2 regions of the Streptomyces sp. NPDC001351 genome follow, and region 2 is predicted to be linked to the other one. Evidence: riboswitches for the same ligand, from Rfam matches in the RefSeq annotation. Region 2 holds a riboswitch; the other holds the start of a gene.
What was found. Region 2 has a riboswitch for ZMP and ZTP ahead of ACFY1U_RS31885 (bifunctional 5,10-methylenetetrahydrofolate dehydrogenase/5,10-methenyltetrahydrofolate cyclohydrolase). Riboswitches for the same ligand answer to the same signal wherever they lie in the genome.
Positions count from the first base shown of each region.

Region 1: it holds a riboswitch for ZMP and ZTP, as region 2 does, so the genes downstream of both, ACFY1U_RS07485 (glycine hydroxymethyltransferase) here and ACFY1U_RS31885 (bifunctional 5,10-methylenetetrahydrofolate dehydrogenase/5,10-methenyltetrahydrofolate cyclohydrolase) in region 2, are expected to answer to the same signal.

Region 1 covers NZ_JBIAWS010000002.1:400,045-415,552, forward strand. Annotated here, with positions in the region: gene ACFY1U_RS07425 (hypothetical protein) at 1-137, shown strand, start outside; gene ACFY1U_RS07430 (aldehyde dehydrogenase family protein) at 318-1,847, shown strand; gene ACFY1U_RS07435 (GMC family oxidoreductase) at 1,981-3,510, shown strand; gene ACFY1U_RS07440 (glycine betaine/L-proline ABC transporter ATP-binding protein) at 3,510-4,571, shown strand; gene ACFY1U_RS07445 (ABC transporter permease) at 4,571-6,514, shown strand; gene ACFY1U_RS07450 (ABC transporter substrate-binding protein) at 6,516-7,487, shown strand; gene ACFY1U_RS07455 (isocitrate lyase/phosphoenolpyruvate mutase family protein) at 7,488-8,216, opposite strand; gene ACFY1U_RS07460 (carboxymuconolactone decarboxylase family protein) at 8,227-8,724, opposite strand; gene ACFY1U_RS07465 (PLP-dependent aminotransferase family protein) at 8,772-10,163, shown strand; gene ACFY1U_RS07470 (hypothetical protein) at 10,295-11,140, opposite strand; gene ACFY1U_RS07475 (AraC family transcriptional regulator) at 11,365-12,414, opposite strand; gene rocD (ornithine--oxo-acid transaminase) at 12,552-13,757, opposite strand; ZMP/ZTP riboswitch at 13,861-13,950, shown strand; gene ACFY1U_RS07485 (glycine hydroxymethyltransferase) at 13,996-15,447, shown strand.
Region 2 covers NZ_JBIAWS010000009.1:268,591-284,098, forward strand. Annotated here, with positions in the region: gene ACFY1U_RS31825 ((2Fe-2S)-binding protein) at 1-735, opposite strand, end outside; gene ACFY1U_RS31830 (FecCD family ABC transporter permease) at 945-1,937, shown strand; gene ACFY1U_RS31835 (FecCD family ABC transporter permease) at 1,934-2,983, shown strand; gene ACFY1U_RS31840 (ABC transporter ATP-binding protein) at 2,980-3,789, shown strand; gene ACFY1U_RS31845 (ABC transporter substrate-binding protein) at 3,824-4,843, shown strand; gene ACFY1U_RS31850 (acetyl-CoA carboxylase biotin carboxylase subunit family protein) at 4,926-6,101, shown strand; gene ACFY1U_RS31855 (IucA/IucC family protein) at 6,098-7,801, shown strand; gene ACFY1U_RS31860 (MFS transporter) at 7,798-9,000, shown strand; gene ACFY1U_RS31865 (IucA/IucC family protein) at 9,000-10,772, shown strand; gene ACFY1U_RS31870 (type III PLP-dependent enzyme) at 10,769-11,977, shown strand; gene ACFY1U_RS31875 (hypothetical protein) at 12,062-12,355, opposite strand; gene ACFY1U_RS31880 (nuclear transport factor 2 family protein) at 12,528-12,893, shown strand; ZMP/ZTP riboswitch at 13,138-13,221, shown strand; gene ACFY1U_RS31885 (bifunctional 5,10-methylenetetrahydrofolate dehydrogenase/5,10-methenyltetrahydrofolate cyclohydrolase) at 13,245-14,093, shown strand; gene ACFY1U_RS31890 (CU044_5270 family protein) at 14,094-15,068, opposite strand; gene ACFY1U_RS31895 (RNA polymerase sigma factor) at 15,061-15,508, opposite strand, start outside.

The sequences.
Region 1 (15,508 bases), on a different contig from region 2:
ACGGAAACATCTACGCCATCGCCTCCTACGGCCCCGACTCCGGCAGCCACGAGGACCAACTCGCCCAGCTCACCACGGCGTTGGACTGGTTCTGCCCGCCCTACACGACCTGCGACCCGGATCCGGGGACCGACTGACCGCTCTGGTTCGCAATCCGCTCCCTTTCGCCCCATTTGCCCGCATTTTCAGTGACGCAGCGCACTTTCCGCCATGGATTGCGCATGCAACCGAAGGCGGGGGGCAGGCGCTCACGGTCCTCGTGAGGGACACACGTGTCACTCAGGGGTACCGAACAGGAACGGAAGGCAATACGGATCATGGCGGAGAGAGCGGAAACCCAGGGGCTGGACGCGCAGGCGACCATCCACGTGGCAGGGGAGTGGCGAGAGGCCTTCTCCGGTGCCACGCGCGAGATCATCGACCCCGCGGACGGCCAGGGCTTCGCTCTGGTTGCGGAGGGCGACGAGAAGGACACCGACCTGGCGGTCGCGGCCGCCCGGCGCGCCTTCGACCACGGCGACTGGCCCCGCACCCCCGTGGCCGAGCGCGCCGCGCTGCTGCGCCGCGTCGCCGCCCTGCTCGTGCGCGACCGCGAGCGGCTCGGGCTGCTGGAGAGCCGCGACGCCGGCAAGACCGTCGAAGAGGGCCGGGTCGACATCGACTGCGTCGCCGACGCCTTCCGCTACTTCGCCGACCTGGTGGCCGGCGAGGCCCCGGGCCGGGTCGTCGACGCCGGCTCGCCGGACATCCACAGCGTCGTCGTCCACGAACCGGTCGGGGTCTGCGCGCTGATCACCCCCTGGAACTACCCCCTCCTCCAGGCCAGCTGGAAGATCGCCCCGGCGCTCGCGGCGGGCAACACCTTCGTGATCAAGCCGAGCGAGATCACCCCGCTCACCACCATCGCGCTCATCGACCTGCTCTCCGAGGCCGGGCTCCCCACCGGCGTCGCGGGCATCGTCACCGGCCCGGGCCACACGGTCGGCGCCCGGCTCGCCGAGCACCCCGACGTCGACCTGGTCTCCTTCACCGGCGGCCTGGTCAGCGGCACCAAGGTCGCGCAGGCCGCCGCCCCCAGCGTCAAGAAGGTCGCCCTGGAACTCGGCGGCAAGAACCCCAACGTCGTCTTCGCCGACGCCTGCGCGACGGACGAAGGGTTCGACACCGCCGTCGACCAGGCGCTGAACGCGGCCTTCATCCACAGCGGCCAGGTCTGCTCGGCCGGCTCCCGCCTCATCGTCGAGGAGTCCGTACGGGAGCGCTTCGTCGCCGAGCTCGCCCGCCGAGCCGCCCGGATCCGCCTGGGCCGCGGCACCGAGGACGGCGTCGAGTGCGGCCCTCTCGTCTCCGAGCAGCAGCGCGCCAAGGTCGAGTCGTACGTCGCCTCCGCGCTGGCCGAGGGTGCGGTGCTGCGGACCGGTGGCAGGCGCCCCGAGCCGTCCGAGGAGCGCCCCGCGGGCGGCTACTTCTACGAGCCGACCGTTCTCGACCAGTGCCACCGTGAGATGCGTGTCGTGCGCGAAGAGGTCTTCGGGCCCGTCCTCACGGTGGAGACGTTCCGTACCGAGGACGAGGCCGTTGCCCTCGCCAATGACACGGAGTACGGCCTCGCGGGTGCCGTCTGGACCGCCGACGCGGGGCGGGCCCGGCGGGTGGCCGGCCGGCTGCGGCACGGCACCGTGTGGATCAACGACTTCCATCCCTATCTTCCGCAGGCGGAGTGGGGCGGGTTCGGCAAGAGCGGGGTGGGGCGTGAGCTCGGTCCTGCGGGGCTGGCCGAGTACCGCGAGAGCAAGCACGTCTATCAGAACCTGGCGCCGAAGGCGGTTCGCTGGTTCGCCGGTTAGTACTTGGGTCAACTGGGCGACTACGGATGTGCCGCGATGTGTTGTCGGTCGTCTGCGGCGTCGTTGTGGCTGGTCGCGCAGTTCCCCGCGCCCCTATGGGGCGCGTTCGATCCCCCTTGGAGTTACACCCCCCATGTCCGAGAACACCCAGATCTACGACTACGTCGTCATCGGAGGCGGGACCGCAGGGTCCGTCATTGCCTCCCGCCTCACCGAGGACCCGGACGTCACCGTCGCCGTCATCGAGGGCGGGCCCAGTGACGTCGGGCGTGAGGACGTACTGACCTTGCGCCGCTGGATGGGCCTTCTGGGCGGCGAGCTGGACTACGACTACCCCACCACCGAGCAGCCACGCGGCAACTCGCACATCCGGCACAGCCGGGCCCGGGTGCTCGGCGGCTGCTCCTCGCACAACACGCTGATCGCGTTCAAGCCGCTGCCGTCCGACTGGGACGAGTGGGAGGAGGCCGGCGCCAAGGGCTGGGGCGCGGTGCCGATGGAGGCGTACTACGCCCGGCTGAAGAACAACATCGTCCCGGTCGACGAGAAGGACCGGAACGACATCGCCCAGGACTTCGTCGACGCCGCGCAGCACGCGGTCGGCGTCCCCCGGATCGAGGGCTTCAACCGCTCGCCCTTCACCGAGGGCGTGGGCTTCTTCGACCTCGCCTACCACCCCGAGAACAACAAGCGGTCCTCGGCTTCGGTGGCCTATCTGCACCCGGTGATGGACGAGCGCGAGAACCTGACGATCCTCCTGGAGACCTGGGCGTACAAGCTGGAGCTGAACGGCACCCGGGCCGAGGGCGTGCACGTCCGCACCAAGGACGGCGAGGAGATTCTCGTACGGGCGCGCAGCGAGGTGCTGCTCTGCGCCGGTGCCGTCGACTCCCCGCGGCTGCTGCTGCACTCGGGCATCGGTCCCCGGCAGGACCTGGAGGCGCTCGGCATACCCGTGGCGCTCGACCTGCCGGGCGTCGGCGAGAACCTCCTCGACCACCCCGAGTCGGTGATCGTCTGGGAGACTCACGGCCCCCTGCCGGAGAACTCCGCGATGGACAGCGACGCCGGGCTGTTCGTGCGCCGTGACCCCGGACACCAGGGCCCTGACCTGATGTTCCACTTCTACCAGGTGCCCTTCACGGACAACCCGGAGCGGCTGGGTTACGAACGGCCCAGGTACGGCGTCTCGATGACGCCCAACATCCCGAAGCCGAAGAGCCGCGGCCGGCTCTACCTCACCAGCGCCGACCCGTCGGCGAAGCCCGCCCTCGACTTCCGGTACTTCACGGACGAGGACGACTACGACGGCCGCACCCTGGTCGACGGCATCCGCATCGCCCGCGAGATCGCGCAGACGGAGCCGCTGGCGAGCTGGCTCAAGCGCGAGGTGGCGCCCGGCCCGCACCTCACCGGCGACGAGGAGCTCGGCGAGTACGCGCGCAAGGTCGCGCACACCGTGTACCACCCGGCCGGGACCTGCCGTATGGGGGCGAGCGACGACGAACTGGCCGTCGTCGACCCGCAGTTGAGGATCCGCGGTCTGGACGGCATCCGCATCGCCGACGCCTCCGTGTTCCCGACCATGACCGCCGTGAACCCGATGATCGGAGTGCTGATGGTCGGGGAGAAAGCCGTAGACCTGATCGGAAGTGGTGCGTGATGAACGCGACGAACGTGATGAGCAAGCCGGTCTTCTCCGTCGAGGGGCTGTGGAAGGTGTTCGGCCCGAAGGCCGACCGCGTCCCCGCCGATGCCGGGCTGACCTCGCTGGAACCCGCCGAACTCCGCGCCCGCACGGGGTGCACCGCCGCCGTGCGTGACGTCTCCTTCGACGTGCGCAAGGGCGAGGTGTTCGTGGTGATGGGCCTGTCCGGCTCCGGCAAGTCGACGCTGGTGCGCTGTCTGACCCGGCTGATCGAGCCGACCGCCGGCACGATCGCCATCGACGGCGAGGACGTCCGCGCCATGGACAAGTCCCGGCTGCGTGAACTGCGCCGCCACCGCGCCGCCATGGTCTTCCAGCACTTCGGCCTGCTGCCGCACCGCACGGTCCTCGACAACGTGGCGTACGGCCTGGAGATCCAGGGCGTGGGCAGGTCCGAGCGGCGCTCGCGTGCCCAGGAGGTCGTCGCCAAGGTCGGTCTGGACGGCATGGAGCAGCGCCGTCCGAGCCAGCTCTCCGGCGGTCAGCGGCAGCGCGTGGGTCTCGCCCGCGCCCTGGCCGTGGACCCCGAGGTCCTGCTGTTCGACGAGCCGTTCAGCGCCCTCGACCCGCTGATCCGGCGGGACATGCAGGAGGAGGTGGTCCGTCTGCACCGCGAGGAGGGCCGCACGATGGTCTTCATCACCCACGATCTCAGCGAGGCCCTGAAACTCGGCGACCGCATCGCCCTGATGCGCGACGGCCGGGTCGTCCAGCTGGGCACCCCGGAGGAGATCGTGGGCAGCCCGGCCGACGACTACGTCCGTGAGTTCGTCCGGGACGTCTCCCGTGAGCAGGTCATGACTGTACGCACGGCCATGCGGCCCGGCGACTGCGGCGGCACGGAGCATCCTGGGGCGCTCGCGCCGGGTGAGCTCGTCGCCGACGCGATCAAGGTCGTGGCCGCGAGCGGCAAGCCGGCGTGTGTGGTCGACGACGGCCGCTGCCTGGGGGTCGTCGACCACGAGAGGCTGCTCGGCGTCGTCGCCGGAACGGAGCCGAGGAAGGAGGCCGCCTGATGGCTACCGTCACCGCATCCGCCCCGCGCGCACTGCCCGGCGGTCTGCTGAAACACCGCGCGGTGCAGAAGCTGCTGCTCCTCGCCCTCGCCGCCGCAATCCTCGTCCCGCTGGCCAACGCCCGATGGGCCAGCGGCAGTTGGCCCGCCGCCCTCACCGTCGACCTCTCCAAGCCGCTCACCAGCGCCAGCAACTGGGTCATCGACAACCGCGACAGCAACCCGCTGTTCCTCTACTTCTTCGGCTACCTCAGCAACGCGGTCGTGATCTCCGTACGCGCCGTGTACCTGGTGCTCCTCGCCGCGGGCTGGGCAGGCGTCACGGCCCTCGGCGCCCTCGTCGCCTGGCGCGTCGCCGGAGTCCGGCTCGCCCTCGGCACGGGCGCCGCGTTCCTGGCCTGCGGTCTGCTCGGCATGTGGGTGCCGACCATGCAGACGCTCGCGCTGATGGTGGTAGCGGTGCTCGTGTCGGTCGTCGTCGGCATGGTGCTCGGGCTCGCGGCCGGACTCTCCGACCGCCTCGACCGCGGCCTGCGCCCGGTCCTCGACACCATGCAGGTGCTGCCCGCCTACGCGTATCTGCTGCCGGTCGTCCTCGTCTTCGGCATGGGCGTGCCCGCCGCCGTCCTCGCGACCGTCGTCTACGCGGCTCCGCCGATGGCCCGCCTCACCGCCCTCGGTCTGCAGGGCGCCGACAAGGAGGTCCTGGAGGCCGTCGACTCGCTCGGCGCCACCGCGCCCCAGCGCCTGCTGACCGCCCGGATCCCGCTGGCCCGCAAGGAGCTCCTCCTCGGCCTCAACCAGACGATCATGATGGCGCTGTCGATGGCCGTCATCGCCTCCGTGATCGGCGCGGGCGGCCTCGGTGACCGCGTCTACCAGGCGCTGGCCTCCGTGGACGTGGGCGCGGCGCTCGCGGCCGGCATCCCGATCGTGCTGCTCGCCGTCGTGCTGGACCGAGTGACCGGCGCCGCGGGCGAGCAGGCCGGCGAGGAGCCCGGAAGCCTCAGGCCGTGGCTCTACGCGGCGGCCGCCGCCGTGGCCGTCGCGCTCGCCGGACGGCTGGCGGGCCGCCTCGACTGGCCCGACTCCTGGACGTTCGACATCGCCGAGCCGGTCAACCGCGCCGTCGACTGGATGACCGCGCACCTCTACTCGGGCGTACCCGTCGTGGGCGGCACCGCCGACTGGGCGGGCCACTTCACCACCTGGGTGCTGAACCCGGTCCGCAGCGGTCTGCAGGGGCTGCCCTGGTGGTCGGTCCTGCTCGTCGTCGCCGCCCTGGCCTGGCTGATCGGCACCTGGCGCACCGCGCTCACCGCGGTCCTCGCCATGGCCGCGATCGGCGTGCTCGGCGTGTGGCAGCCCTCGCTCGACACGCTCTCCCAGGTGCTGGCGGCCGTCGCCGTCACCCTGGTCCTGGGCTTCGCCATCGGGATCGCGGCGGCCCGCAGCGACCGGTTCGAGCGTCTGCTCCGCCCCGTTCTGGACGTCTTCCAGACGATGCCGCAGTTCGTGTACCTGATCCCGGTGGTCGCGCTGTTCGGCGTGGGCCGGGCGCCCGCCGCGGCGGCCGCCGTCGTCTACGCGCTGCCCGCCGTCGTCCGCATCACCACGCAGGGCCTGCGCCAGGTCGACCCTGCCGCCCTGGAGTCGGCCCGCTCGCTCGGCGCGACCCCCGCCCAGCAGCTGCGCCAGGTGCAACTCCCGCTCGCCCGGCCGGCGTTGCTGCTCGCCGTCAACCAGGGCGTGGTCCTCGTCCTCGCCGTCGTGGTCATCGGCGGCCTGGTCGGCGGCGGCGCGCTCGGCTACGACACCGTCTTCGGCCTGGCACAGGGCGACCTGGCGACCGGCCTGGTGGCGGGCGCCGCGATCGTCTGCCTGGGCCTGATGCTCGACCGGGTGACCCAGCCGACCGAACGCCGCGCGAAGAAGGGAGCGTGACATGCGACTTCGTACGAAGACGAGTACGGCTCTGAGTACGGCCGCCGTGGTGGGCTCCCTGGTGCTGCTCACCGGCTGCGGCGCCGCCGACATGACCAGGCAGGCGTCCCCGTTCGCCAACGCGCAGGGCGCCAAGTCCGTGACCCTGTCCGTCCAGTCGTGGGTGGGTGCGCAGTCCAACGTGGCCGTCGCCCAGTACCTCCTGGAGCACAAGCTGGGCTACCGGGTCGACACCGTCCAGGTGGACGAGGTCCCCGCCTGGGACGCCCTCAGCCAGGGCCGCGTCGACGCCATCCTGGAGGACTGGGGCCACCCCGACCAGGAGAAGCGCTACGTCGACGACAAGAAGACCATCACGCGCGGCGGCGGCCTCGGGGTGACCGGACACATCGGCTGGTTCGTGCCGACGTACCTGGTCAAGCAGCACCCCGACATCACCGACTGGAAGAACCTCAACAAGTATTCGTCGCTGTTCCGCACCGCGGAGAGCGGCGGCAAGGGCCAGCTGATGGACGGTTCACCGTCCTACGTCACCAACGACAAGGCGCTGGTGAAGAACCTGAAGCTGGACTACCAGGTGGTGTTCGCGGGCTCCGAGGCCGCGCAGATCACCCAGATGAAACAGTTCGCCAAGGAGAAGAAGCCCTTCCTGACGTACTGGTACGCGCCGCAGTGGCTGTTCAAGAAGGTCCCCATGACCGAGGTGAAGCTGCCGCCGTACAAGGAGGGCTGCGACACGGACCCGGCGAAGGTCGCCTGCGCCTACCCGCACACCCCGCTGCAGAAGTACCTCAACGCCGACTTCGCGAAGCGGGGCGGCAAGGCGGCGGCCTTCCTGAAGAAGTTCAAGTGGACGACCGAGGACCAGAACCAGGTCTCCCTGATGATCGCCGACCAGAAACTGACCCCGGAGCAGGCGGCGAAGAAGTGGGTGGACAGCCACGCGTCCACGTGGAAGGCGTGGCTGTCCTGATCACGGCAGCTTCCTCAGCTGCTCGGCCATCCCCTGCAGCGCCAGCGCCGCCCACCGCTGCAGCCCGGGCCCGAAGGTGACGCGGGTGGCCCCGAGTTCACCGAGTCCGGCGGGTGAGGGGTCCCTGCCGTCCAGCGTGCCGTGCATGTTGATCGGCCCCTGGATCCCGGACCGCAGCAGCGGCAGTACGTCCGCCGGGGCGCCGATCGGATAGACGCAGTCGGCGCCCGCGGCGACGTACAACGCGGCCCGCTCGATGGCCCGTTCGGGGTCGCCGTCGCCGTACGCGAAGGTGTCGACGCGGGCGTTGACGAAGAGCCGGTCGCCCGCCGCGTACCGCACCTCGGCGAGCCACTCGGCGTGCTCGTGCGGGTCCTTGAGGACACCCCCGTTCGAGTCCTCGAGGTTGCAGCCCACGGCTCCCGCCTCCAGCAGCCGCTCCACCAGCTCCTCGGGCGCGAGCCCGTACCCGTCCTCGACGTCCGCCGACACCGGTACGTCCACGGCCCGCGCGATGCGCGCCACCGCGGCGAACATCTCGTCGGCCGGTGTGGAGCCGTCCTCGTGTCCGAGGGAGGCGGCGATCGCCGCGCTGGGCGTCGCGAGGGCGGGGAAACCGGCCTCGACGAACACCCGGGCGCTCACCGCGTCCCAGGGTCCGGGCAGGACGAGCGGGTCGTCCGGGGTGCGGCGCCTGTGCAGCGCGCGGAAGACATCCACCTTCCTCATGACGTACGGCTCACTTGTGCTGTCCCGCCTCGTAGTGGCCGGGAGCCATGCGGCAGGTCACGCCGAACCGGTTCCATGCGTTGATCACCGTGATCGCGGCGATCAGCTGCGCCAGCTCGGGCTCCTCGAAGTGCTTGGCGGCCTGCTCGTACACCTCGTCCCGGACGAATCCGTCGGTCAGCACGGTGACGGCCTCGGTCAGCTCCAGGGCGGCGAGCTCCTTCTGGGTGTAGAAGTGCTTCGACTCCTCCCACGCGCCGAGCTGGACGATCCGCTCGACGCTCTCCCCGGCCGCGAGCGCGTCCTTGGTGTGCATGTCCAGGCAGAACGCGCAGTGGTTGAGCTGCGAGGCGCGGATCTTCACCAGCTCCAGCAGCTTCGGGTCGAGGCCCTGCCGGGCGGCCGCGTCGAGGCGGACCATCGCCTTGTAGACCTCGGGGGCGTGCTGGGCCCACAGGAGCCGGGCGGGCTGCTCCGGCGCGTACGCGGTGGCTTCTTCTGTCGTCATGCCCACGACCCTAGAAGGGAGGCAGCCCAGCGGTATGGTCCATTCCCATGGCGAAATCCTGGGCCACTTTGGGCGTCGACCTGCACCTGGAACCGACAGGTCCTGGCCTTCGCAGGGGTCTGACCGACGCCCTGCGCGAGGCCGTACGCACCGGCCGGCTGGCCCCCGGCACCCGGCTGCCCTCCTCTCGCACCCTCGCCGCCGACCTGGGCATCGCCCGCAACACGGTCGCCGACGCGTACGCCGACCTGGTCGCGGAGGGCTGGCTGACGGCCCGGCAGGGCTCGGGCACCCGGGTGGCCGACCGGACGGTGAGCCGGCCCGCCACGCCCGCCCCCCGCCCCCGCACCCTCGACCGCCCCGCCTACGACCTCATCCCCGGCACCCCCGACCTGGCCTTCTTCCCGCGCGCCCAGTGGCTCAAGGCCGCCCGCCGCGCCCTCATCGCGGCCCCGCACCGGGCCCTCGACTACGGCGACCCGCGCGGCCGCGTCGAACTGCGCACCGCCCTCGCCGGCTACCTCGCCCGCGCCCGGGGCGTACGCACCGACCCCGAGCGCATCCTGGTGTGCGCCGGCATCTCACACGGCCTGCGCATCCTCGGCGCGGTCCTGCGGGCGCGCGGCGCGAGCACCGTCGCCGTGGAGTCGTACGGCCTGTATGTGCACTGGGACCTGCTGGCTCAGGCCGGGCTGCGGACGGTCCCGCTGCCGTTCGACGAACGGGGCACGAATCCGGGCGGGTTGACGGACGAAGACGCGGTCCTGCTCACCCCCGCCCACCAGTTCCCGATGGGCGGCACCCTGCACCGCGACCGGCGCGCCGCCGCCGTCGAGTGGGCGCGCCGCACCGGCGGCCTGCTCGTCGAGGACGACTACGACGGCGAGTTCCGCTACGACCGCCAGCCCGTCGGCGCCCTCCAGGGCCTGGACCCGGACCACGTCGTCTACGCGGGCACGGCCAGCAAGTCCCTCGCCCCCGGCCTCAGACTGGCCTGGCTGGTCCTGCCGCCGGACCTCGCCCGGGAGGCGGCGAAGGCCAAGGGGCACATCGACTCCTGCGGGGCCCTGGACCAGCTGACGCTCGCCGAGTTCCTCACCTCCGGCGCCTACGACCGGCAGGTGCGCGCCGCCAGGCTGCGCTACCGCCGCCGCCGGGACGCGCTCGTCGCGGAACTCGCGCGGCGGGCCCCGCAGGTCGGTGCCACGGGTATCGCGGCGGGCCTGCACGTGGTGCTGCGGCTGCCGCCGGGCACCGAGCAGGCGACGCTGCGAGCGGCGGCCTGGCAGGGCCTCGCGGTGCACGGGCTGCACCGCTACCGGCACCCGCTCGCGACCGTGGAGCCGCACGACGCACTGGTGGTGGGCTACGGGACCCCACCGGACAGCGCATGGGCGGGCACCCTGGACGCGCTGTGCGCGGCACTGCCGGAGGTGTAGCCCTCAAGGCCCGCGGAAAGCGCTCCCGGTGCCGGTCGTGGCCGCGCATCCGGACGTCGCGCACCGGCCACGAGCAACCGCCCGACGGGCTCCGCGGCTACCGGCGGATGAGCAGCCGGAGGAAGAACCGCTCACGCCGCCGCTTCCGTGGTGGTCGGGGCGTCCGTCGTCGGTGCCTCCCCGAACCGCGCCAGCGCCAGCGCCCCCGCGACGGCGACCAGGAACCCCAGCACCGCAAGCCAGGCGAGCCCCTCCCGGGTGCGGTCCCCGAGCCACACCACACCCACCGCCGCAGGACCGATCGTCTCGCCGATCACCATCCCGGCGGTGGCCGTGGTCACCGAGCCGCGCTGCAACGCCGAGGTCAGCAGCAGGAATGCGGCGCCTCCGCCGATGACGAGGGCGTACGTCGCCGGGTTGGTGAGCAGCTCTGACGGTGCGAGCGAGTCGATCAGCCGCACCGACACCTCCACCACCCCGAACCCGAACCCCGCGCCGAGGCCCAGCACCAGTGCCCGCCCCCGCCCGGACCACCGCCCCCCGAACAACCCGAGCAGCAGCACCAGGACGGCGATCGCGAGCATCGCGTACTTCAGCGCCGTCGACCCCTCGCGATCCCCCTCGGCTCCGGACGCCAGCCCCAGCATGGCGAGCCCGGCGCACACCACCCCGACCGCACCCCACTCCGTCCCGCTCAGCCGCACCTGCAGCAGGCGCGCCGCGACCACCCCGGTCACCGCCAGGCTGGACGCGAGCGCCGCGGCCACCGCGTAGATCGGGATCGACCGCAGGGCGGCGATCTGGAACAGGAACCCCAGCCCGTCCAGCGCCAGCCCGGCCAGATACCGCCACTGCCGCAAGGCCCGCAGCAGCAGCGCCGCCTCCCCGCCCTCACCCGTGTCGGCCGACCGCGCGGCAACCGCCTGCAAAACCGTCGCGGTACCGAAGCAGACCGCCGCGCCCAGCGCGCACACCATCCCAAAGATCACAAAGTGACTGTAGGGGAGACGCACGGGAACCGGCGACGCCCGGTGTCCGCTCTCACCGATCTCTGGCTTTGCACACCGGTGCAAGGTGCATGTCCGCGAGGGCCGTTGTCCCTGCCCCTGCTGCCGCCCGGCTCGGCTCCCCCGAACCACCGTCCACGACCCGGGCGGCAGGTTTCCACCATCGCCCCGACGCCCCTCGACCGGCTATCCGGTTACGGCTGAAAAGCCGCCGTTTTGTGGATAGCGCCGGGCTCACGGACCGCCCCAGTCCCCCGCAACGTCTGCGACGGCGTCTCCCCGTACGTCTGCCGATAGTGCCCGGTGAACCGCCCCAGATGCGCGAACCCCCAGCGCAGTGCCACCTCGGTGACCGTCCCCAGCGCCTGCCCGTCGGCGATCACGAGCAGATCGCGCCGGGCCAGATCCAGCCGTACGCGCCGCAGATACGCCAGTGGAGTCGTGGCCAGATGGCTCCGGAACCCCTCGCGCAGGCTGCGCGGACTCACCCGCGCCGCCACCGCCATGTCGGCCACCGAGATGGGCTCGTGGGCATGCTCGGCACAGAAGTCCGCGGCCCGCCGCACCGCATGGGGCAGCACCGCGGGCCCGCGGCCCGCCACCGCTTCGCTGAGCCGGTGCGGCTGCGCGTCCAGCAGACCGTCGACCAGCAACTGCTCGAAGTGCCCCACCGCCAGCGGCGATCGCGCCGCCAGCCCCGAGTCGGCGAACTCGGCGAACGCCCGCACCACCCGCAACCACGCCCGGACCACCCCCATCCGCGGATCCAGCACCGGTGCGAAGTGCAGTGGCACGGAGGGCAGTTCACCCAGCCGCACCGCGAGCGCCCGGTCGACGGTCTGCCGGGGAATGATCAGCACCCGGTTCAGCGTCTCCCCGCTCCACCGCATCGACAGCCGCTGCCCGGGATTGACGATGCTGAGCACGGAAGCCAGGGCGACCCCGTCCGCGGTGACGATGCCGTCCCCGGCGAGCGGCACATGGATGTTGTAGAACTCCGGCAACTCGCCGGGCGTGACGTCGACCTCCGCCCCGTACCCCAACTCGTACAGCGCCACGGCCCCTTCGTGCACGCACCGGAACCGCCCGTCGACCGGATGCTCGTCCAGCACCGTCAGCCGGTGCGGCGCGAACCGCTTGCTGACCAGCGCGTGCAACTCCTCGACGTCACGCCCCCGAAAGAGCAGCCCCCGCCCCGCACCCGCCGGCACGGCACCCGACCCGCCTTCGCCCATGACGGACATGCCTCTCGCCGCGTGTCTCCTGCGCCCGTACCGCCCGAGTTTCCCGGCCTCCGCGGGCCCTCGTCGAGGGCCGAAGGTCCCGAAGCCGAAGCCCGAAGCCCAGGCTGTACGGGAGTACGCCGCCCCCGTCGAGCGGCTCAGATCCCGAGCACTGCCCGCAACTGGGCGAGACCCCAGTCCAGGTCCTCCTTCGCGATCACCAGCGGAGGTGCGATCCGCACCGTCGGCCCGTGCGTGTCCTTCACCAGCACCCCCCGCTCCATCAGCTTCTCGGACACCTCCCGTCCGGTGCCGTACCGCGGTGCGATGTCGACACCCGCCCACAGCCCCCGCCCGCGGACCGCCTTCACCCGTCCCGTGCCGGTCAACGCCCGCAGTTCCCGGTGCAGATGACCGCCCAGCTCCGCGGACCGCGCCTGGAACTCGCCCGTCCGCAGCATCGCGATCACCTCCAGCGCCACCGCGCACGCCAGCGGATTCCCGCCGAACGTCGAACCGTGCTCACCGGGCCGGAACACTCCGAGGACATCGGCCGACGACACCACCGCCGACACCGGCACGATCCCGCCCCCCAGCGCCTTGCCGAGCACATACACATCCGGCACCACGCCCTCGTGCTCGCACGCGAAGGTCTTTCCGGTCCGTCCGAGACCCGACTGGATCTCGTCCGCCACGAACAGCACGTTCCGCTCCCGCGTCAGCTCCCGCACCGCCGGCAGATAGCCGGCCGGCGGCACCAGCACCCCCGCCTCGCCCTGGATCGGCTCCAGCAGCACCGCCACCGTGTTCTCCGTGACCGCCGACCGCATCGCCGTCAGGTCCCCGTACGGCACGATCTCGAAGCCCGGCGTGTACGGACCGAAGTCCGCCCGCGCCTCCGGGTCGGTGGAGAAGCTGACGAGGGTCGTCGTACGGCCGTGGAAGTTGTTGCCCGCGACCACGATCTTCGCCATCTCGGCGGGCACGCCCTTGATCCGGTAGCCCCACTTCCGGGCCGTCTTCACCGCCGTCTCCACCGCTTCCGCGCCGGTGTTCATCGGCAGCACCAGCTCCATCCCGCACAGGTCGGCGAGCTCGGAGCAGAACGCCGCGAACCGGTCGTGATGAAACGCCCTCGACGTCAGCGTCACCCGCTCCAGCTGCGCCTTCGCCGCCTCCACCAGGCGCCGGTTGCGATGCCCGAAGTTGAGCGCCGAGTAACCGGCCAGCAGGTCCAGATACCGCCTCCCCTCCACATCCGTCATCCACGCCCCGTCCGCGGAGGCGACGACCACGGGCAGCGGGTGGTAGTTGTGCGCGCTGTGTGCGTCGGCGGCGGCGATGAGTGTCTCCGTAGCGGTCACGGGATCTCCCGAAGGTGCCAGGTGCTGTGCGGGTGCCCCTTTCCTATCGTCGCTCGCATGGTGGACGCGGGACCTCTGCCTTTCGACGCGCCCGGTAGGCTGATCGACGGGTCGTGACTGGCGCGCAAGGATGGGACGGACCATCGGGGAGCGGCCCGTGCGTGACCGAGTGCCGTGCGCCTGGGCCAGACCGAGAACCGTGACCGCTTGCACGCCACGCCACCCGGAGGCCGACGACATGTCAGAGCAGCAGCCCCTCTCCACCGAGTCCACCGCCTTCCGTGCCGCCCTGGACGTGATCCGCGCGGTCGAGCCGCGGGTCGCCGACGCCATCGGTCAGGAGGTCGCCGACCAGCGCGAGATGCTCAAGCTGATCGCCTCCGAGAACTACGCCTCCCCGGCCACCCTCCTCGCGATGGGCAACTGGTTCAGCGACAAGTACGCCGAGGGCACCATCGGCCGCCGCTTCTACGCAGGCTGCCGCAACGTCGACACCGTCGAGTCCCTCGCCGCCGAACACGCCAAGGAGCTCTTCGGCGCCCGCCACGCCTACGTCCAGCCGCACTCCGGCATCGACGCCAACCTCGTCGCCTTCTGGTCCGTCCTCGCCGACCGGGTCGAGGCCCCCTTCCTGGAGAAGACCGGCGCCCGCCAGGTCAACGACCTCACCGAGGCCGACTGGGCCGAGCTCCGCCAGGCCTTCGGCAACCAGCGCATGCTCGGCATGTCCCTGGACGCCGGCGGCCACCTCACCCACGGCTTCCGTCCGAACATCTCCGGCAAGATGTTCGACCAGCGCTCCTACGGCACCGACCCCGCCACCGGCCTCATCGACTACGAGGCCCTGCGCGTCTCCGCCCGCGAGTTCAAGCCGCTGATCATCGTCGCCGGCTACTCCGCCTACCCCCGGCTGGTGAACTTCCGCATCATGCGCGAGATCGCCGACGAGGTCGGGGCGACCCTGATGGTGGACATGGCGCACTTCGCCGGCCTGGTCGCGGGCAAGGTGCTGACCGGCGACTTCGACCCGGTCCCGCACGCCCAGATCGTCACCACCACCACCCACAAGTCGCTGCGCGGCCCGCGCGGCGGCATGGTCCTGTGCGACGACTCCCTCAAGGACCAGGTCGACCGCGGCTGCCCGATGGTCCTCGGCGGCCCGCTCCCGCACGTCATGGCCGCCAAGGCCGTCGCCCTCGCCGAGGCGCGTCAGCCGTCCTTCCAGGACTACGCCCAGCGCATCGTCGACAACTCCCGCGCACTGGCGGAGGGCCTGATGCGCCGCGGCGCCACCCTCGTCACCGGCGGCACCGACAACCACCTCAACCTCATCGACGTGGCCACCTCCTACGGCCTCACCGGCCGCCAGGCCGAGGCGGCCCTGCTCGACTCGGGCATCGTCACCAACCGCAACGCCATCCCCGCCGACCCGAACGGCGCCTGGTACACCTCCGGCATCCGCATCGGCACCCCCGCCCTGACCACGCGTGGCCTGGGCACCGCCGAGATGGACGAGGTCGCGGGCCTGATCGACCGCGTCCTCACGACGGCCGAGCCGGGCACCACCAAGTCGGGCGCCCCGTCCAAGGCGCAGCACGTCCTCGACCCGAAGATCGCGGACGAGATCTCCCGCCGCGCCACCGACCTCGTGGCCGGCTTCCCGCTGTACCCGGAGATCGACCTGGGCTGACCAGCGCTTTCGTGGCTCCTCCCGCGGCGGTCCGGCACCCTGCCGGGCCGCCGCGCGGCAT
Region 2 (15,508 bases):
GGTGATGTGCCGACGCCCGTCGGCGGCCGTCAGGTGGCGGAAGTCGGCTCCGTTCGGGTACGGGGACGCGGCGATCGGGAGGACTTCGGTGGCGGCCCGTACGGCGTCGGCCTCCTGGCCGAGCGTGCGGCCCAGGTACCAGATGCCGGACACGAGGTCGTCGGCGACCAGGCCCCAGAGGGAACGCGCGCCGCGTCGTGCGACCGGGCCGATCGCGGACATCAGCGGGCGCATGTGGTCGGCCATCGACATGCGCAACGCGGCCCGCAGCGGCTCCTCCTGAGAGGCCGTCAGCGCCCCCGGGAGCGAGGCGACAGGGTCGCCGGGCAGACAGACGAGTTCGGTTCCGGGCGTGATCTCGTACGAACCTGCGGCGAGGTCCAGCCGCAGGGCCTCGGGGCGGATGCGGGGTACGCGCCGTTCGAGGTACCAGGTCCCGCCCAGCAGGACGCCGAGGGTCCAGGCGTAGTCGTGCAGGGCCCGTGAGGCGGCGACGTCGCGGCGCGCGGTGATGCCGTATCGGGCGTGGATGCGGGCCGCCTCGGCGTCGACGAAGGCGTCGAGCACGCTGCGGTCGGACGCCAACTCGGCTGCCGCGACGGGGGCTTGAGGTTCATCCCCCGGCTCGACGACCCGTACGTGCAGCGTTTCGCAGATGTCGGTGAGTCTGCGGTAGGCACCGGCGAGGGCGTGCGTGACGGCGCCGGCGGGCGGGGTCTTCAGAGCCACGGACATGGGCGCTCCAGCACAGGACGTTCAAAGAAAACCGAGAAGGTAAGGCTCACCTTACTTCACAGCGAGGCAGGAGTGATCAGCAGGGCTTTCGCAAGTCCCGATCATGGAACCCCCACGTCAGCGTCACTTCACAGCCGATTGAAAAGTAAAGGAAGGCTAGCCTAAGCTCACGCCTTGTGACTGCGACCCAACGGGGCGCACCTGTCGGTGTGCCCTTCCATGCCCTCAGACACCTCCCCCTGTTCCTCGCCGGACTGGGCGCCCTGGTGCTCTGCACCGCGCTGAGCCTCGCGCTCGGCGCCCGGTCGGTGCCCCTGTCCACGGTGGCCGACGCGCTGTTCGGCCACGCCCAGGGCCGGGAGGCGCTCGTGGTCACCGGGCTGCGGCTGCCGCGTACCGTCATCGGTCTCGCGGTGGGCGCCGCGCTCGGGGTCGCCGGGGCCGTCGCGCAGGGCATCACGCGCAATCCGCTCGCGTCGCCGACCACCCTCGGCATCAACGCGGGCGCCGGTTTCGCGGTCGTCGTCGCGATCTTCGCGCTGAAGCTCAACGACCCCGTGCAGTACGTGTGGTTCGCGTTCGCCGGGGCCGCGGGCGCCGCCCTGTTCGCCCAGGCGCTGGCCCGCCGCGCCGGGGACATCGATCCCGTACGGCTCGCCCTCGGCGGCACGGTGCTCCAACTGGTGCTGCTGTCCTGGACGTCGGCGGTGATGCTGCTGAACCAGCGCACCCTCGACGAGGCCCGCTTCTGGCTGGCCGGATCCCTCTCCGGCAGGCCCCTCGCCGTGCTGTGGCCGGTGCTGCCGACCCTGCTGCTCGGCCTGGTGCTCGCCCTCGCCGTGTCACCCGCCCTCAACGCCCTTGCCCTGGGCGACGACTCGGCCCAGGCGCTCGGGGTACCGGTGGCCCGCATCCGGCTGGCGGGCGGCATCGCGGTGGTCCTGCTCGCCGGATCGGCGGTCGCCCTGGCCGGGCCGGTCGCCTTCATCGGCCTCGCCGCGCCTCATCTCGTACGTCCCCTGCTCGGCTCCGACCACCGGCTGCTGGTGCCCGGCTGTCTGATCGCAGGGCCGCTGCTGCTGCTCGCGGCCGATGTCCTCGGCCGGATGGTGATCCGCCCCTCGGAGCTGGAGGTCGGCATAGTGACGGCCTTCCTGGGCGCGCCCCTGCTGGCGCTGCTGGCCCGGAGGGTGGCCCGATGACCGTCACCGTCGCCGCCGTTCGTACGAAGTCCGCCTCCCGGGCCCGGGTGCGACGCCGTGTGTTGCTGTTCGCCGCCGGCGGCATCCTCGCACTGTTCGTCCTGCTCACCGTCTCCCTGACGACCGGTGAGATGCCCATGCCCGCGGGCACGGCGCTGCGGGCGCTGGTCGGGCTCGGGGATTCCGGGGACGTGCTGGTGGTGCAGCAGTTCCGGGCGCCCAGGGCGGTGGCGGCGGTCGTCGCCGGTGCCGGTCTGGGAGCGGCGGGCTGCGTGCTGCAGCGGCTGTTCCGCAACCCCCTGGCCTCTCCTGATGTCATGGGCGTGACAGGCGGGGCCTCGCTGGGAGCGGTGGCGCTGATCGCCGCCGGGGCCTCGCAGACGCTGATCCCGGTCGGCGCGCTGGGCGGCGGCCTGCTCGCGGCGCTGCTGCTGGGCGTGTTCGCCTGGCGGTCCGGGCTCGCCGTCACCCGGCTGGTGCTCACCGGGCTCGCCGTGCAGGCGGGGCTGGCCGCCGCCGTCAACCTGATGATCGTGCGCTTCCCGGCGGAGCTCGCCGGATCGGCCCTGCAGTGGACCACGGGCTCGGTGTACGGGCGGACGTGGCCGGAGGTGTGGGGAGCTGCCGGCGCCATGGTGCTCGCGCTCGCCGCCGCCCTCGTACTGCACCGGCGGCTGGCCCTGCTCGACCTCGGGGACGAGTCGGCCGGGGCCCTGGGCCTCGGAACGTCCGCCGCCCGCCTCCAACTTCTTTTCGTCGCCGTGGCGTTGGCGTCCCTCGCGGCCGCGCTCGCCGGTCCGGTGACCTTCGTCGCGCTCGCCGTACCGCACCTCGTGCGCCTGGTCACCGGTCCGCCGACGGCCGCGTCCCTGGGGCTGGCCGGTCTCACCGGAGCGGTGCTGCTGCTCGCCGCCGACCTGGTGGTGCAGCACCTGCTGCCGATCGAGGGGCTGCCGGTCGGGGCGGTCACCGCCACGCTGGGCGCGCCCTGGCTGCTGGTGCTGATGTTCCGGCAGAGCTCACCCGTGCAGAGGAGCCACGCATGACCAACCAGTTGCAGACCCAGGGCCTCGATCTGCGCTACGGCGACCGGCTCGTCGTCGGCGGGCTCGATCTGACGCTGCCGGGCGGCGCCGTCACCGCGATCGTCGGTCCCAACGCCTGTGGGAAGTCGACCCTGTTGCGGGGGCTGAGCCGGCTGCTCGCCCCGTCCGCGGGCACGGTCACGCTGGACGGCGCGGACATCCACCGTATGCCGGCGCGGACGCTCGCCCGCCGGATGGGACTGCTGCCCCAGCAGCCGGTCACCCCCGAGGCGATCACCGTCGAGGCGCTCGTACGCCTGGGCCGGTATCCGCATCAGCGGCTGCTGAGTCCCTGGTCGGCGGCGGACCAGCGGGCGGTGGACGAGGCACTGGAGCGCACCGGCACCGCGTCCCTGCGCGACCAGCCCGTCGACCGGCTCTCCGGCGGCCAGCGGCAACGCGCCTGGATCGCCCTGGCGTTGGCGCAGGACACCGAGCTGCTGCTGCTCGACGAGCCGACCACCTTCCTCGACCTGCGGCACCAGCTCGACGTCCTCGACCTGGTGGCCGCCCTGCACGCCGAGGCGGGCCGCACCGTGGTGATGGTGCTGCACGACCTCGGACAGGCCGCCCGCTACGCGGACCACATGGTGGTCCTCAAGGAGGGCCGCCTCGCCGCCGCCGGCACCCCGGCCGACGTCCTCGACGCGGATCTGGTCAGGTCCGTGTTCGACGTGGACTGCCGGGTGATCCCCGACCCGGAGACCGGCACTCCGCTGGTCGTCCCGAAAAGCAGCGCGGTCCGGCAACCGGCCGCATCCGCCTGACCCACGACTCCCCTACCAGAAGGACCCACCCCCCATGTTCAAGCGCTCTCCCCTGCGCGGAACCGACCGGCTGATCGCCGCGCTGCTCTCCGTCGTGCTCGGTACGGCCGTACTGGCCGCCTGCGGCAGCGAGAAGACCGACGCGGCCGACACCGCCAAGGCCTCCGGCGTGGCCTCGGCCGGCTTCCCGCGCACCCTGAAGACGGTGATGGGCGACGTCAAGATCCCCTCGCAGCCCAAGCGGGTCGTGGTGCTCGACACCGGTGAGCTGGACGACGTCACGCTGCTCGGCATCGACCCGGTCGGCGCGGTCGCCCCGCACTTCAAGAGCGAGGGCGGCTTCCCGACGTATCTGAGGGGCGAGCTGAGCGGCACCGCCGACGTCGGCCCGCTCCTGGAGCCCGACCTCGAGAAGATCGCCTCGCTGAAGCCGGATCTGATCCTGTCGTCGAAGGTCCGGCACGAGAAGATCTACGACAAGCTGAGCGCCATCGCCCCGACCGTCTTCACTCAGACCACCGGCGGTGTCTGGAAGCAGAACCTCAAGGTGCACGCCGAGGCGCTCGGCCTGGAGAAGGAGGCCGCCGCGCAGCTGAAGGAGTACGAGACACAGGCCAAGGCGCTGGGTGAGGCCATCAGGAAGAAGAACGGCGGCACCATGCCGACGGCGTCCGTGGTCCGCTTCATCGCCGGTCCGACCCGCCTGTACCAGACCAACTCCTACAGCGGTGTCGTGCTGAACGACATCGGCTTCAAGCGGCCCAGGTCCCAGGTGTCGAACGACCCCGCCGTCACCATGAAGGACGTCAGCCCGGAGGAGATCGACCAGGCCGACGCCGACCTGGTCTTCGTGACCACCGCCGACACCCCGGACAAGACCCAGGAGAAGCAGGTCACCTCCAACCCGGTCTGGAAGTCCCTCAAGGCCGTCAAGGACGGCAAGGTCTTCACCGTCCCGGACGAGACGTGGATGTCCGGCATCGGTGTCCAGGCCGCGGAGCAGATGCTGAAGGACGTGGCGAAGGCCACCGGTGTGGAGCTCCCGAAGAAGTAACTCCCGCTCTTTCGGGGCGGGTCGCAGCAGCGCCGCGTCCCGCCCCAACCCCCCACCCACCAGCGGAAGTTGTTCATCAGCCATGCGCCTGTATCTGCTCGCCCTCAATCCGACCGACTCCGTCTCCGAGGGCTTCCTGCCGGCCGCCGCCCGGCTGGGCCTGGACGTCACCGTCCTCACCGACCAGCCCGAGGCCCACCGACGCACCCACCCGGACACCGAGGTCCTGGAGTGCGACGTCCGTGACCACCGGGCGGTCATCACCCGGATCTCGACGCACCACCGCCCCGGCGCCGTCTTCACCAACAGCGACCACCTCCAGGGCCAGGCCGCCCTGGCCGCCGCCTACTTCCGCCTGCCCGCCAAGGACTGGCGCGCCGCTCTCGCCACCAAGGACAAGGCGGAGATGCGGCGCCGGCTCGCCGCCGCCGGCGTGGACACGGTGTGGTCGGCCGAGCTCACCGAGCCGGTCGCGCCCCACGACGCGCCGTATCCGTGCGTGCTCAAGCCCCGCGAGGGCGTGGCCAGCGAGGACGTCGTCCTGGTCGAGGACGCCGAGCAACTGACCACGCACGCCAAGGACATCCTTGAGCGCCGCCCCCGTGCGGTCCTGCTCGTGGAGGAGTTCCTCCAGGGCGAGCTGTACACCCTGGAGACGCTCGGTGACGGACACGTCCGCCATGTGCTGGGCGGCTTCCACACCGAACTGTCGCCCCCGCCGTACTTCATCGAGGAGCGCCTCACCTTCGTACCGGCCCATCCAGAGCCGGTCGTCGCGCAGGTGCTCGCCCAACTGGACGCGCTGGGTGTCGGGTTCGGCGCCTGTCACACCGAGTTCGTGGTGCACGCGGGGCGGGCCAGGATCATCGAGGTCAACTACCGTGCCATCGGCGACCAGTGCGATCTGCTGCTGGCCCGGTTGCTGGACATACCGCTCTTCGAGCTGATCCTCCACGCCCATCTGGGCGAGCGTCTCCCCGCCGACCTGGGAGCCCGCCGCAACGGCGCCGCCCGCCTGGACTACCCGTGCGCCGACCGCGCCGGAACCCTGACCGAGGCTCCCGCAGCGCAGGAACTGACCGTCGACGGCGTTCATCTGACGTATCGTCCGCTGCGATCGGTGGGCGAGCGGCACGAGCTGTACCGCACCAACCGTGACTACCTCGGTGTCCTGCGGGCCGTCGGCACCGACCAGGCGACGGTTGACCGGGTGTCGGTCGACTTCCTGGCCGCACAGCGCTGGGAGATCCAGCCGTGACCGCGCCGACCGTGAGGGACACCTGCGAGGCGGAGCTGCTCACCCGCGTGCTCAGCGCCCTGCTGCGGGAGGACGTGGTCGGGCTGCGCAGCCGCAGCACACTCGCGCACCGCCCGGACGGCGACTGGCTGCGGCTGCCCACCACCGAGGACGCCCTGCTGCTGCCCGTCGTCGAGGACGGCTACCAGTGCGAGCACCGCGCCCGGCTGCCCCTGCTCGTACGGGAGTCGAACGGCTCCGAGCTGACCTCGTACGAGACCGTGCTCGGTGCGCTGTGTGAGCTCGCCGAGCCCGTGGACCGCGCCGGCTTCGAGGCGTTCACCGAGGAGTGCCGTCAGACGCTGGACACGATGCGACTGCACGCGCGGACGCGGGAGGAGGTCGGCCAGCGGCTCCTCGACCGGTACGGGCACGATCCGGCCCGGTGGACGGGTCTGGCGTACGACACGCTGGCAGCACGAATCGACCATCCCGTCTATCCGACCGCGCGCGGCCGCGCAGGCTTGTCGGAGGAGCAACTTCGGGCGTACGCACCGGAGTTCCACCCCCGTTTCGCCCTGCGCTGGCTCGCTGTGCCGCGTGAGACGGTGACCCTGACCGGCGCGCTCCCGGAGCTGTGGCCCTCGCCGGCGCGGCTCGGTCTGCCCGAGGTGGAGCGGACCCATGTGGCGCTGCCCGTCCACCCGTTGACCATCGGCGCGCCGCTCGACGAGGCACTGTCGACCACCGGCCTCGCCGGTCGTGTCCTGCTCGCCGAGCAGGCCCACCTCGAAGTCGTGCCGACGCTCTCGATGCGCACGGTCGCGGTGGCCGCGGATCCGTCCCTGCACCTCAAACTCCCCCTGGCCACGGCCACCTTGGGCCTGCGCAACAAGCGCTCCATCAAGCCCGGCACGCTCGTCGACGGCGCGGCGGGGCAGCGGCTGGTGGAGGCGGTGATCGCGCGCGAACCCCGCTTCCGGGGCACGATCCTGCACGCCGACGAGACCACGTACGCGCACGCGGGCCATGAACTCCTCGCAGTCCTGTGCCGCCGCTTCCCGGCCGGTTCCGAGGAGTCCGTCGTCGTTCCCCTGGCGGCGCTCCTCGCCGAGGCGCCCGGCGGGCGACTGGTCCTCGACCACCTGGCCGACCGCTTCTACGGCGGCGATCCACTGGCCCTGCTGGACGCCTGCCTGTCCTTGCTGTTCGACTGGCAGACCACCCTGTTCGGCTACGGCATCGCGCTGGAGTCGCACCAGCAGAACGTCTCGCTGGTGCTGGCGCCGGGCAGGGTGCGGCTGCTGTTCAAGGACAACGACGGGCCCCGCATCAACGCCTCGCGACTGGCGGACGTGCTGCCCGGGCCGTGGGGCTTCGACGACCCGCGGACCCTCACCGCCGGGGACGGACCGGTGGCCGACGTGTTCGCCACCATCACGGTCCATCTGTGTGCGGGGGCCTACGCATTCGGGCTCGCCGGGCAGCGGAAGGCACTGCTGGGGATCGTCCGCGACCGGCTGGCGGAGGCCGTCGAGCGGCTCGGTGGTGACGCGGGCGCGGTCCTGCGGGCGCATGTCCTCGATGCGCCGCGGCTGCCGGTCAAGGCCATGGTCACGGCCGGCACCCTGCTCAGCAAGGAGCGCTCGGGCGCCGCGGACGTCAACAAGTACTACACGAGCGGCCCCAACTACCTGCTGCCCGAGGGGGGTTCCGTATGAGCGCCGAGACTCTGCGGATGCCGGGTACGGCGTTCACCCGCGGTCATGTGCACGCGGTCGCGGGCTGCTACTTCGTGGCGTCGTTCGCGGCGCTCGGGCTGCCGCCGTATCTCACCGAGATCCTCCCGGAGCTGGGTGACCGCCACGCCCGCTGGGCGGGCGTGCTGTACGTCGTCCCGACCGTGTTCGGCGCGCTGGGCGCCCCGCTGTGGGGACGGCTCGCCGACCGCTACGGCCGTAAACGGCTGCTGCTGCGCGCCCAGTTGGGGCTGGCCCTCGCTTTCCTGCTCGCGGGCTGGGCGGACTCCCTGGCCACGTTCACGGTGGCGCTGGTACTGCAGGGCATTCTGGGCGGTACGTTCGCCGCCTCGAACGGGTACCTGGGCGCCGCGTTGGAGGGGCCCGCCCTGTCCAAGGCGCTCACCTTGATGCAGGGCAGCGCGCGGGCCGCGCTGGTCGTGGCCCCGATCGTGGTCGGCTCGCTGTCGGGCCGGCTCTCACCGCACCGCCAGTACGCCCTGCTCGCCGTACTGCCGCTGGCGGCCGCTCTGTTGCTGGCGGCGCTGCCCGAACCGGAGCCTGCCGCCCAGGAGTCGGAGTACGCCCCCGAGACGCCTGCCGCGCTCCAGCCGCCCGTGATCTCGCTCAAGGCCCTGTATGCCTTGGAGTTCGCCTTCGTCTTCTCCACGGTCATCTCCTTCCCCTATCTGATCGCCCTGGTCGACGACCGCCTGCCGGGCACCTCGCCGACCCTCTCCGGTGTGCTGTTCGCCCTCCCCCACCTGTGCTACCTGGTCTCGGCACTGGCCGTGCACTCCGCCTTCCACAGCCGTCCCCGCACCGGGATCGCGCTCGGCTTCGCCTGTATCGCACTCGGGCTCGCCGGGCACGGAGTCGCCGGCGACCTGCCCACCCTGATCGCCGTACGGCTGCTGCTGGGCGCGGGCCTCACCCTCGGCCTGGTGTGCCTGTCGGTGCTGGCCGCCGACTGCGCCAAGGGCCGCGCCCCGGGCGGGATGTTCGGCTCGCTGGAGTTCTTCTCCAAGGCCGGCGCGGTCGCCGCCGGAGTGGCCGCGGCGGCGGGCAGCGCCCGCTTCGGCCCGGCCGCACCCGTGCTGACCGGCAGCGCGGCCGCCGCCGTCACCGTACTGGTCACTGTCCTCCCTCCGCTGACCCTCCGCACCCGCAGGAGCCGCTGATGCCCTCGCTGATCCGTCCCCAGACCTCGTCCGGGGGGACCGCGGTCTCGCCCTGCCCGCCCGCCACCGCAGCCGCGCCCGCCGGGCTCCCCTCCGCCGACGACGCCGTGGCCCACACGCTCCTCAACTGCCTGCTGCGCGAGGTGTCGGGCCCCGAGCACCAGTCGGTCGTCGCCGACGGCCGGCTGCTGCTGCGGCTGCCCCGCCGCGGAGTGCTGCTGCGGGTCGCGCTGCGCCGCACCTCGCTGCTGGGCGCACACCGCTTCACCGGCCCCGTGAGCGAACAGGGCGAGGACGGCTGGTCGGAGGTGGACTGGCGGCGCCTGGCCGAGTACACGCACGACGAGCTGTCACTGCGCACCGGCGTGCGCAACGAGGAGTTCCTCGATCAGATCGCCTCCAGCCACGACGCCATCACCACCGCACTCGCCGCCACGCGCCCGGCCCGCCTCCCCGACGACCGGCTCTCCGCCTATCTGGCCTCCGAGCAGTCCCTGCTGTTCGGGCACCGCTTCCACCCCACACCCAAGGCCCGCACCGGCGACCCGCGTGCCTGGTCCGCGTACGCGCCCGAGGTCGGAGCCTCCTTCCCGCTGCGGCATCTCGCCGTCCGCGCCCATCTGATCGCCGAGGAGTCCGCGGACCCGTCGGCGACCGCCCCGCTGGACGGACTGCGCACGGACGTCCCCGAGGGCTACCGGCTGCTGCCCGCCCACCCCTGGCAGTACGAGACGCTCCGGGCCCACCCGGCCCTGCGGGCCGCCCTCGACCGCGGTGACATCCTCGACCTGGGCCCGGGCGGACACCCCTTCGCGGCCACCGCGTCGGTGCGCACCCTCTACGACGGGGAGACGTTCCTCAAGTTCAGCCTGAACGTCCGGATCACCAACTGCCTGCGCAAGAACAGCAGTTACGAGCTGTCCGGCGCCGTCGCCCTGACCCGGCTGCTGGCCCCGGCACTCGCCGACCTGGCCGGCCGCTTCCCCGGCAGCGCCGTGCTGCGCGAGCCGGCCTACCGCACGCTGGCCCTGCCCGGCCCGGACGGCACCCCCGACCGCGACCTGTTCGAGGGCTTCGGCGTCATCGTCCGCGAGGGCCTGCCGCGCCGCCTCGCCCCGGGCACTGTTCCCCTGCTCGCGGCGGCCGTCGCCGACGAGCATCCGACCGGCGCCGCCCACATCTCACGCCTTCTCGACGGAGCGGACGTACGCACCACCCTCGCCTGGTGGTCGACGTATCTCGACCTGCTCGTCCCGCCCGTCCTGGCCGCCTACTTCGACCACGGCCTGGTCCTGGAACCCCACCTGCAGAACGTCCTGGTGTGTGTCGGCGCCGACGGCATGCCCGCCCAGGTCCTCTTCCGCGACCTGGAGGGCGCCAAGCTCGTCCCCGAGCACCACGCCGGGACGCTGGCCGCGCTGCCGCCCGATGTCGCGGGCCCGATGACGTACGACGCGCAGCGCGGCTGGGACCGGGTCGTCTACTGCCTGCTCGTCAATCACATCGCCGAGCTGCTCGCCGCCCTCGCCGACCTGCACCCGCAGGCGGAGGCGGCCCTGTGGGCCCGGGTGCGCGCCACACTCCAGGCGTACGCCGACGGCCATGGCTGTCCGCCGAGGCTCGCCGCCCTGCTCGCCGGGGTGCCGCTGCCCGCCAAGGCCAATCTGCTCACCCGCTGGGAGCGCAAGGCGGACCGGGACGCCGGGTATGTCCGGCTGCCGTCCCCGCTCGCCGAGGACATCCTGCGGGACACCTCCGGGAGCGCCCGATGACCGACCCGACGCCTGCGGTCCGCGACCGCGTCCTGTCCCTGCCCGCCACCGAACTGCCCGCGTACGTCTACGACTTGGCGGCGCTGCGTGCCCATGCCGCCGCGGTGCGGGCCGCACTGCCCGAGCGGGTCGAGGTCTACTACGCCGCCAAGGCCAACCCGGAGCCGGAGATCCTCGGCGCGCTCGGCCCGTACGTGGACGGCTACGAGGTCTCCTCGGGCGGTGAACTCGCCCATGTGGCCGAGGCGGTGCCGGACCGGCCGCTCGCCTTCGGTGGTCCCGGCAAGACGCCGGACGAGGTGCGGGCCGCGCTGGAGCTCGGCGTCGAGCGATTCCATGTGGAGAGCGAGTACGAGCTGCGCATGCTGGCCGAGCTGGCGCGGACGTCCGCACCGGGACGACGGGTGGCGGTTCTGGTCCGAGTCAATCTTCCGGTCGCGGACGGGGCGCTTGCGGGCAGCTCACTGGCGATGGGGGGCCGTCCGACGCCTTTCGGTCTGGACCCGGCGCAGGCCGTCGGCATCGCCCGGGCGCTGGCCGACGGCATGTATCCGCACCTTGAACTACGGGGTGTTCACGCGCACCTGGCCAGTGGCCTGGAGGCGGCGGAACACCTGGCGGTGGCCGAATCCGTGGTGTCCTGGGCGAGGGGCCTCGGTGTACCGCTCGCCGAGGTCAACGTCGGCGGCGGCATGACCGTCGACTACACCGATCCGGAGCGCCGCTTCGACTGGGCCGCGTACGGCAGCGGGCTCGCCCGTCTCACCGAAGCGCACCCGGAGCTGACCCTGCGCATCGAACCGGGGCGGGCGCTGACGGCGTACTGCGGCTGGTACGCCACCGAGGTGCTGGACGTGAAGCGCAGCCACGGCGAGGAGTTCGCGGTGGTCCGTGGCGGCACCCATCATCTGCGGACTCCGGCGACGAAGGGGCACGACCAGCCCTGTTCCGTGCTGAAGGTGGACGCCTGGCCGCACCCGTGGCCGCGGTCGGCCGCCGAAGGCGACCGGGTCACTCTGGCGGGGCAGCTGTGCACGCCGAAGGACGTCCTGGCCCGCCGGGTGCCCGCGCCGGGGCTCAGGGCCGGCGACCGGGTGGTGTTCTCACTCGCGGGCGCCTACGCCTGGAACATCTCCCACCACGACTTCCTGATGCACCCCCGGCCCGGTTTCCACTTCCTTCACCCTTCAACCGCAGGGCTGTGATCAGGCCACCGGCACAGCGAAAGGGCCGCCCAAAGAGGGGCGGCCCTTTCGCTGTGCGCGGACGTTCGATGCGGCGTCGGTGTGTTACAAGGCCCCCGGGAACCCGCTTGCGGCTCCCATGCGGGCGACCCGGTCCAGCTGCTCGAGGTTGTTGAGGCGGTTCAGATGCTGCAGCTGCTCGGACGGGCGCGGCACCTCGGCCCTGCGCTCCGCCGGGATGCCGCTCTGGGCGAGCGAGTCGAGCGTGGAGATCGGGTTGAGCTCGCTCGCGTCCTTGTTCTGGATGGTCGCGTCGGACGCACAGGCAAGCGGCGCGGCAAGGGCGGTGATTCCTGCGGCGAGACCAACGGCGGCGACGATACGTCGTGTTGAGATCATGCTTCGCACAACGTCAGCGGGCCTGCGGCGGTCACGGCCGCGCCACGCCACTCACCCGTCAGGGGCAGTGCTCCGGCTGCGCTTGCCGAGGCTGCCACGGCGGAGGAGCCTCAAAGGAGAGGTCCTGCGCGGCCCGCACCTCCTCGGGTCGCGGCCCTCGAAGGAGGTCATCATGGGCACCACGGCAACTCCCGGCTTCAACGCGGACACCCTGCGCAAGGGGATCGAAGGACACACTGCGGCGGATCTTCTGTCGCTCTACGCGGACGACGCGCAGATACGCATCGTGGACCGCAACACCCAGCCCAGCCAGCCCAAGGTTCTACGCGGTCGCCAGGAGATCGGCGCGATGTTCGAGGACATCTACAGCCGTGACATGACGCACAAAGTGGACCAGTGCATCATTCAGGGCGACCACGCCGCCTACAGCCAGTCCTGCCAGTACGCGGACGGGACGCGTGTCCTGGCGGAGTCGATGATCACATTGCGCGACGGCAAGATCGCCGAAGAGGTCCTGATCCAGGCATGGGACGAGTAGGCGGCAGAACCGCGAGGGTCCAGGTCACCTCCCGCTTGACCTGGACCTTCTCGGCCCGTGCGGCGTTCGGGCGGATACGTCCGGCCCGGCCTCGGGCGAGGACGGCAGAACGGCTGGCGTCGGTGGCCCTGCTGCGGTCGGTGCTGAGAGCGAGGCGGTCCCGCCGGCTTCCCGCTGCGCGCAGACGCCGTGTCCTGCACCGGTGAGAGCGGCCCCTGACTGCCGTAGCGGCTCGGCTAGTCTGAGGGCGGGCCGTGACTGGCGCTGAGGTGGAGCACCACCGGGGAGCGGCCACGCAGAGCCGATGCCGTGCGCCTGGGCGATATCGTCACACCAGCCCAGGAGTGGATCATGCCCCAGGCCCGGCTCATCGACGGCACCTCCCTCGCCCGGCGCATCGTCGAGGAGACCGCCAAGCGGGCGGCCGACCTCACCGAACGGACCGGAACGGCGCCCTGTCTGGCCACGGTTCTGGTCGGCGAGGACCCCGCCTCCGTCACCTACGTCCGGATGAAGCGGAACCGCTGCCGCACGGCCGGTATCGAGTCGCGCCAGGTGGAGCTTCCCGCCGCCACGACCACCGAGGAACTCGTCGGCGCCCTGCACGCCCTGTCGGACGACCCCGGTGTGCACGGCATTCTGCTGCAGCACCCGATGGGCGAGCACATCGACGAGCGAGCCGCGTTCGAGGCGATCGCGCCCGAGAAGGACGTCGACGGCGTCACCTTCGCCTCGTTCGCGACGATGAGCTTCGGCCTGCCGGGCTTCGTGTCGTGCACGCCGGGCGGCATCATGCGGCTGCTCGACGAGTACGGCGTCGACCCGTCCGGGAAGCGGGCCGTGGTCGTGGGCCGCAGCGCCATCCTCGGCAAGCCGGTCGGCATGCTGCTGCTCGCCCGCGACGCGACGGTGACGTACTGCCACTCCCGTACCCGGGACCTGTCCTCGGTCGTGCGGGAGGCGGACATCGTGGTCGCCGCCGTGGGGCGGCCGCGGCTGATCCGGGGCGAGGACATCAAGCCCGGCGCCGTCGTGATCGACGCCGGCTACAACCCGGGAAACGTCGGTGACGTCGACTTCGACTCCGCCGTGGAGCGGGCCGGGCTGATCACTCCGGTGCCGGGCGGTGTCGGTCCGATGACGATCGCCACGCTGCTGGAGCAGACCGTGGATGCCGCCGCCCGGCAGCTCGGGGTGTGATCAGCGCATCCAGGCGCTGTAGTCCATGACGTCGCCTGCCTTGACGCCGTACTGCGGCTCCGCCTTGGTGAAGACGGTCTCCAGGCCGAGGACCGCACCGGTGGACGGCTGCATGATCAGCATCACGCGGTAGCCGGCGCCCTGGTACTCGTACGCCTGGCCGCGCCGCCCGAGCCGGTCCGTGACCTGGCCGACCGGCCGCAGCCCTTCGGTGCCCGCGAGAAGCCGGGCGAGCGTCGCGGACTCGCGGGCGCCGAGGGTCCAGTGGTCGAGCAACACCGCGACGCCGTCGAGGAGTTCGGGGGTGGTCAGCTCGGTGTGGGTGGACGTGGCCTCCTGGAGGTAGGCCCGCAGCCGCGCCGTGTCGTTGGGCGGCGGCGACTCGGGCGGCGCGTCGCTCCAGCTCGGCGGATAGGTCTGCCTGCTGATGACATGGCCGTCCTCGACCAGGTGCGGATCGCCGCCGTCGTCACGCAGGACCGGCCGGCCGGGGTGGCGCGGGTCGGTCGCCACCACGAGCTCGGTGTGGCTGTCGTCCGCCTTCCAGCGCACGACGCGCTCCTCCGGGAGCGTCACCGGGGGCTTGTCGTCGCTCATGCCCATGCTCCAGGACTGCACATGCGTGCCCTTGCGCAGCTTCGGCGCACCCTCCGCCGTGACCTGCCGCTGTGCCCGGTCGGCCAGTACCCGAAGGGGTACGGGGGTGGAGTCGGCCTCGACGACGAGCGGGCGGGGCGCGGCGATCGCGGGGGTGGTGCCGGGGCCGCTGAGCAGCAGTGTCAGCGCGGTCGCGGCGACGACGGCGGTGGCGGCGAGGCCCCAGACGAGCCGGGTGCGGCGGCGGCCCGTGGGGCGTTCGTGCAGCAGCCGGCTGAGCCGGCGTTCGGCGTGGTGGTCGAGGGGGCCGTCGCCGTAGTGGGGACCGTCGACCGGCACCGGGTTGGCGCGGCGCAGGAGTTCGAGTTCGTCAGCCATGGCCGTGTTCCTTCGAGGCGGTCGCGTCGGCGGAGGTCACGCTGGGGCGCAAAGGACCCATGCGGTCTATCTCGGCTCTCAGCCGGAGCCGGGCGCGGTGCAGCCGCATCGATGCGGCCCTCGTTCCGCAGCCGAGGGCGACGGCGACCTCGTCGATGCCCAGTTCCTCCCATGCCGTCAGGCGCAGCACCTCCTGGTCGGCCTCGGACAGCCGGGCCAGCGCCTCGTGCACCCAGCCGCCCGGGGTGTCGGCGTCGGGGCTCGCCACGATCTGCCGGCCGTGCGCGGTCTCGTCGTTGCCCAGGCGGTCGACCAGCCGGCGGCGCCGCCCGTAGCCCCGTACCGCGTTCGAAAGGCAGTTGCGGGCCACGCCGTACAGCCAGGGCAGGGGGGATCCCGGCAGGTCGGCCCGGCGTCGCCAGGCGACCGTGAACACCTCC